DNA from 2 places in the Pantoea sp. CCBC3-3-1 genome. Region 1 is predicted to be linked to the other one. Evidence: riboswitches for the same ligand, from Rfam matches in the RefSeq annotation. Region 1 holds a riboswitch; the other holds the start of a gene.
What was found. A riboswitch is a leader RNA that binds a small molecule or an ion and turns the genes downstream of it on or off. The one in region 1 is predicted to bind fluoride.
Positions count from the first base shown of each region.

Region 2: it holds a riboswitch for fluoride, as region 1 does, so the genes downstream of both, crcB (fluoride efflux transporter CrcB) here and EHV07_RS01930 (DHHA2 domain-containing protein) in region 1, are expected to answer to the same signal.

Region 1 covers NZ_CP034363.1:455,370-458,770, forward strand. Annotated here, with positions in the region: gene eno (phosphopyruvate hydratase) at 1-457, opposite strand, end outside; gene EHV07_RS01925 (universal stress protein) at 473-898, opposite strand; gene EHV07_RS01930 (DHHA2 domain-containing protein) at 895-1,803, opposite strand; fluoride riboswitch at 1,882-1,951, opposite strand; gene EHV07_RS01935 (uracil-DNA glycosylase family protein) at 2,001-2,600, opposite strand; gene EHV07_RS01940 (TDT family transporter) at 2,597-3,401, opposite strand, start outside.
Region 2 covers NZ_CP034363.1:1,063,653-1,067,053, forward strand. Annotated here, with positions in the region: gene EHV07_RS24450 (hypothetical protein) at 102-251, shown strand; gene EHV07_RS04840 (FUSC family protein) at 280-1,305, opposite strand; fluoride riboswitch at 1,388-1,460, shown strand; gene crcB (fluoride efflux transporter CrcB) at 1,544-1,921, shown strand; gene EHV07_RS04850 (hypothetical protein) at 1,963-2,748, opposite strand; gene EHV07_RS04855 (hypothetical protein) at 2,750-2,947, opposite strand; gene EHV07_RS04860 (sugar porter family MFS transporter) at 3,053-3,401, opposite strand, start outside.

The sequences.
Region 1 (3,401 bases):
CGTTGATAATGTTCATGCACGGCACGGGCAGCAGGTTCGCCTGCAGGCCACCCAGGTAGCGCCACAGCGGCTCGTGGGAGGCCTGTGCCGCCAGCCGGGCCACCGCCAGCGACACGCCCAGAATGGCATTGGCACCCAGGCGACTCTTGTTCTCCGTGCCGTCCAGCGCCAGCATGATGTTGTCCAGCTGACGCTGTTCGCGCACGTCGCTGCCGCGCACGGCCTGGCAGATTTCCGTATTAACCGCCCTGACGGCATCCAGCACGCCTTTACCGCCAAAACGGTGTGCGTCACCGTCGCGGCGCTCTGCGGCCTCGCGCGAGCCGGTACTGGCCCCGGAAGGCACCGAGGCGCGCGCCATCATCCCGTCCGTAGTCCGGGCTTCAACTTCAACGGTGGGGTTGCCGCGCGAGTCAAGAATTTCACGGGCGGTTACGTTATCCAGTGTAAAGCGCATGGTGTTTCTCCCGGTTCAGTCAGTCAGGTGAGTGATAAGCACATCCACCGTAAGGTGGTTGATGTAGTCCGCCGAGCGGGAGGTGAGCATTCCCATAAAGCGGTTTCGGTGCCCGGCAAGCACGAGGTCCACGCCCAGCTCCGCGATGCACTTCTCCACGTCCTCAACGCGGCGCATGGTCACCAGCTCCCGAGTGTCTACCGTCTCAGGCACGGAGGCCGCCAGCTCACTCATAAACGCTTTGCCTTTCAGCACCTCCTCCGACACGACGTCGTCCATCAGGCTGTCAGACACGTAGTTCATCTCCCGGTAGTCGTCGCTGATGTGCGCCAGGGTGATTTTCATGCCGAGCGGCTGCGCCAGCGCGACCGCCCGTTTCAGCAGAAGAGTGCCGTCGTTTTTATCGTTCACAAGTATCAGTGCGTGGGTGTAGCAGGTCATAATGAACCTCCGTTCTGGTTAAGGCGGGACTCAAGCCACGGCAGAAGCTGCTTTTTGCGGCTGAGCATGCCCGGTACGGAGCAGGAGGCGACGTTAACGCTCTCCCGCCCGGCGAAGTAAAGCGTTGAGAACCCGGTACGAATGTCGGTCAGCATCAGCACCGCCAGGCCAGCTCCCGACTGGTCTGCCAGATACGCCAGTGCTGCGAGCAGGTCGTTCATCACGGGGGCAACCTGTGACGGTGAGCTGACCTCAATCTGGGCTATGCGCACGTCGGTGCCGGCAATGACGAAGGCCTTGAGGTCCCTGTCCAGCAGCTGCTGTGCGCTGAGGCCGCTGACGTCTGTTTTTGCGGTGAGGAGGTCACGGGCGAAGGCTCTGCGGTTTACGCCAGACAGTGCGCCCAGTTCGGTCGCCGAACGGATATCGTCTTCGGTGGTGGTCGGCGAGCGAAGATTCACGGTATCACTCAGGAGTGCGCCCAGCAGAAGCACGGCGAGCGTCGGGGGCAGCATGCGGCGCGCTTCTGCGTCCATCAGCAGCCAGAGCAGCGTGGCGCTGCTGCCAACCGGGCGAATATGTACCTCCGGCGGCAGTTGCGTTATCAGCCCGCCCAGCCGGTGGTGGTCAGTGATGCCCACGACGTTGCTCCGGAGCAGGTCGTCAGGCCCCTGTGCCGGTTCGGTGAAATCGACCAGCCAGACCCGTTCATCCTTTAGCGGAAAAGCGAGCAGCGGCGGCAGCGTGAGGCCGGCGGCGTCAAAGATAAAGCGGGTTTCCCGGTTAGCCTCGCCGAGACGCCATGCGCGGGCATCCATTCCGCGCCCGGTCAGCCAGTGTGCGGTGACGACGGTCGTGCAGATGGCGTCGCTGTCAGGATTAATGTGGCCAAAAACGTGTATCACAGGTCTCTCCCCATAGAGGGAAGTACGCAGGCCGGGAGGAAAGTAAGGACGGCCTGACGCACCTCCTGAAAATCAAGAGTCACATCAGGCGTCATCAGCTCCTGAACGGAGCGGTTGGGAAGGGTGGAACGCCATCACCCTGTACTGTGAGTATAGAGCCGGTTGCAAAACCTGTCAGTATTATTCCGGCGGCGCTCTCAGCCCGCCAGCGCAGTGCGTGCCTCGCGGAGCACCTGGCGGATGTTTTCCGGCACTGCCGGGCTTGTGCAAAGCGACAGCGGGCTGGGGTGAGGCATAGTCAGCACCGTGACGCCGGGGCGAAGGCAGCTGACCGTCCCGCGGGCCTGCGCCGCTACGGCACCGGCCAGCACCACCACGCGCAGCGCGGGCAGATACGCCAGCACGCCCTCAAGCCAGGCGCAGCCGCTGCGGATGTCCGCCGCTGAGGGCCGTTTCTGCGGCCCGTCACTGACCCAGGGCACCGTATTCCACAGCACGCTGTCCCGGCGCGCAATACCGGCCTCCGCCAGAAACCGCCCCAGATTCTGCTGGGCCGGCCCCGGGTTATCTCGCGAAACGAACCGGGGTGACGGGCTGCTGCGCGCCGGCGACTGCAGCAGGACAAGCAGTCCGGCCTCGGTCCCGCCGTCGGCCGGATCAAACCACGGCAGTTCCACGCCGGCCTGACGCTGCCCGCTGACCCAGCGATTCAGCGCGGCTACGTGCGGCGCGGTAATCGCCGCGAGGCGCTCCTCGCGCAGAAAGGGGTCCAGCAGCGACGTGCAGGTTTCACTCACGACTTCCGGTCCAGGCCTGCCAGGCAGGGGGAAACAAAGAGTTTCCCGCTCCATGCCCCGCGCACCGTCTTCACAGCGACAAGCAGCCACATGGCGGCCAGCATGACGACAAGAAGCGCGCCGAAGCCTTTAAAGAACGCCAGGTCAACGAGGGTGGACAGCTTCAGCGTGGCGACGGTGTACACGCCCAGCGGGAAGGTAAAGCCCCACCATCCCAGGTTGAACGGAATGCCTTCACGAAAGTATCGCACGGTTATCAGCGTGGCCAGCAGCATCCACCACAGGCCGCAGCCCCAGAAGAGAATGCCGGCAACGAACCCCACGCCCTGCGCGATGTGAGCGATTTCCGGCATGCCCGCCGCGGCAAACACCCCGGGCGCATCGCCGCCGATGACCAGCATACCGAGCGAACCGGTGCCAATCGGCCCCAGGGCCAGCCAGCTTGAGGCTGCCATGCTTTCGTGCGGCAGCTTGTGCAGGGCCATACGCAGCAGCAGGATGGCAAGGATGCTCAGCGCCACCGGTACGGAGTAAGCCCACAGCACGTAGCTGGTAATAATGATGCCGAGCTGCGCGTGGGTGTCGGCAATGTGCGGCGCCAGCAGGCCGCCGCTGACCGCCGCGACCTCGGCAGCCACAACCGGCAGTAACCAGACGGCCGTCATCTGGTCAATGCTGTGCTGCTGCCGGGTAAACATCATGTAAGGAATACACACGCCGCACAGCAGCGACATCGCCACGTCCAGCCACCACAGGGCGTGCGCCACCGGAATGACGTCTGCGCCCCACCGGGGAAGACCG
Region 2 (3,401 bases), 610 kb from region 1:
ATGAGCATGTCCTCAAGAAGGAAAGTCTGGATGACAATGGTGACAGCGAGCGCCGCTGTTTGGATATGTTTCGCCGCGGTTGTAGCGGGAGGAATGAGCTGATGAACAGCTTTGAAGAAGGTGTAATCAATACAAAGGCTGTGGAAGAACAACCGTATTTAAAAGGTTGGGTACTGAGTGAAGCACAGCGCAATTTTCTGGAATCTTTTCTGAAAGAAGAAGATGAAACCTCAGTAAAAGAGCAACATTAAGCAGTCCGGCTCGCCGTTGCGGGCCGGTCTACCTGATAATTTGCCGACGGGTAAAAAAGCGGGTCATCAGAATGGCGAAAAGGGCAAACAGCCCGCCCGTTGCCGTTGCCTCTAACCGATGGGTGGCTACCTGCAATTGCGAAGCGCCGAGGCTTGAGATCATAAAGACCACCATTAGCGTGACAAAAAAGGTGAAAACAAAATAAGACTTTGAGATCAAAGAGTAGGAAAAGCTAAACGCGATGTAGCCAAATAATATGAATCCCCCCACCAAAAACAGCGGGCTGTGGCAAAGGTCGATTAGCATTGCTGCCAGAATACTGCCTGTTAAGGTTCCCAACACCCTTGCCTGAACGCGAGAAATCGAATCGCGATAATTATTACGCAGGCAAATCAGCAACGTCATGCCCGCCCAATAACCATTCTGCACGTGCAATATTTCCACCGTGCTTAACGCCAGGCACATGGTTAACACCCCGTAAAAGATTGACCATTGCAGATGTATTTTGTGTTTGTATTTACCCATGGTGATGCGCAGAAACCGTAACCAGGCATGAGGCTTAAAATCCTTCAGCTGGAAAGGGTAGCGTCGAAAAACCAGATAGAGAAAGCACATTTGCACTAAACCGCCACTGCCGGTGAGCGCAGCACGCGCGGCAGCATGTTCAACGGTGCCGGCAAAATAACCAGAAACCAGGTAAGCGATTGACCATTGCAATAACATCCACCAGGCGCTGGCATCAACATTCGTCATCATCACGTACACGCCCGCGTAAACCATTGCGCCTGCAATATAGAGCGGAACACTATTCCCCGTCAGGCAGCCAATCCAGGAAGAGAAAGCGATGCCCAACGTGGTGGTGATCAGCAGTGAAAACGATGAGCCGCCCCAGGTTTTGTTCGCACCAAAAGCCAGCGTCAATGCGCCGCTGGCCGCAATGCTGGCGGCGGCAACGTGGTTAAACGTAAAACCCGCCAGATAGATGGCGGCAATGGCTGGCAGGCAACATAGCCCTAACAGTAAATCGTGTTGCAGTGTGGAAGTAAGGCGCATTTGCTGACAGCATCTCCTGAATGTTGTCGGTAGAATAAAAAAACGTGACGCTTGCAAAAGCCACTTTCAATGATTAGGCTTTGCCCGCAAAGGTGATGGTGTTCCACCTTACCTAACCGCTCCGTAAGTCTGGCGCTGATGACACCTGATACAGCCATCTTTTTCACCAAACAGGGTGGCCGCCCGTCAGGATGCCAGCATCCCTGTACTGCCTGCCTCGTTTAAACCAGAGGACTCTATGAAAGCACTGTTCGCCGTCATCGTTGGCGGTTCCGCTGGCTGCGTTATTCGCTGGCTGCTGGCCGTTCGCCTTAACGCACTTTTCCCCAATCTGCCGCCCGGCACCCTGATTGTGAATCTGGTTGGCGGCTTTATTATTGGTGCGGCGATGGGCTGGTTTTTACGCAACCCGCAGCTCGATCCTGCATGGAAACTGTTAATCACCACGGGCTTATGCGGTGGGATGACAACCTTCTCGACCTTTTCACTGGAGATCGTAACGCTGCTCCAGGCCGGGAACTACTTTTGGGCCATGGTTTCCGTCTTTACCCACGTTATCGGCTCACTGTTAATGACGTTTTTGGGCTTCTGGCTGATGACGCTGATTGCCGGATAACTGCCGCTGCATGAGCGTGATATTTTGTCTGGCTCAGGCGATCACGCATTACCGACATAAACATTCGGTTCATCTGACTCCAGCGCCAGCGCGCTCGCACTGGCCGCATCAAACAGCGACAGGCTTTCAATCTGATCCAGTAAAATCACCTTGCGAAATGCCATGGCGGATTTCGGTTCTGAATCCAGCGTAATATTATGCTCGGCGTACCATTTGCTGTAATTATGCTCGATGCACAGGTTTAGCGTCTCGCCGTCACGGTAGCCGCTGAGCATAGGAATCAGGACGATATTGGATGTTGAGGTATTCTCGTACGCGGCAGTGTGGATCATTCCAATATAAATGCGGCGGGATTTTAACGTTACCCACGCCAGCTCGCCTTCTTCCATACACTGAAACAGCAAGCCTTCTACGCCGTTCGCGCGGGAAAGTTTTTTGTAGAGTCTTTTACGTCCGCTGCTGTTCAGGCGGGCGCTGCCAGACCAGCTGGAGCGATAAATACAGAAGGCGACGGCAAACGTCAGCATGACGACAACGGGCGCCTGGATGCCGAGAAAGCTCCAGTTCATAAACTCCATTTGCCAGTCGTGATGATGACCGCCAGCGAGCTGTGGCAAAGCGTTAAGCAGGGAAGAGAGCCCAAACAGAACCAGCCAGATCAATCCTGTGGCAATGACGCCCTGTAAAACGAAGATACAGCCATAGAGCGCGACAAGAAAATAGACGTCCCAGCCAAATGAACGTTTGATTTTAAAACGGGTGGAGAGGTCACGGCTGGTGTACCAGTAACCGCAGACCATTAACACCATAAATATCGCGGTACCCATCTTAAGCCCTCTTTAGCGTATGGACGTGACGGGAGAAATCTTCGCGAACTTCATCGCTGGCGATATTGACCGTAGCGATGCCATCTTCATCAATAATGATGCGTTCGCCTTCTTCGATGGTTTCTTCAAAATTGCGCTGGCTCATTAACTGCAACAGCGATTCAGGACTGGAAAAAAGAGAAAACAAAAATTTTAACACGTCGATCTCCTTCAATTGCCAGTGGTAAGCCTGGCAGCTCGTTTCCTTTTGTTCTATGAGACGATGATTAAAGCGGGGAAAATCGCCATCCGTGGCAATCGATTATCAGCTGCCGGTCTGCGGCGCTGGATCGTCCTGTAAATGTTTTTTGAAGTGCTTCTCAATCTGCTCCAGCGTCTTGCCCTGCGTCTCCGGTGCAAACAGAATCGCGAAGATACCACCGGCAACACCGATGGCGGCAAAACCGAAGAAGGTCATGGTCAGGCCGAAATGCTCCAGTAATATCGGGAACATAAAGGCGATCGAGAAGTTGGTCATTTGCATGGCAAACACCGAAATCCCGTTGGCCATGCCGCGAATACGCATTGGGAACATCTCGGACAGCAGCAGCCAGGTGACAGGAGAAAGCGCGCCCTGCTGGAAGCAGAGGAACACCAACATGCCGGCCAACACC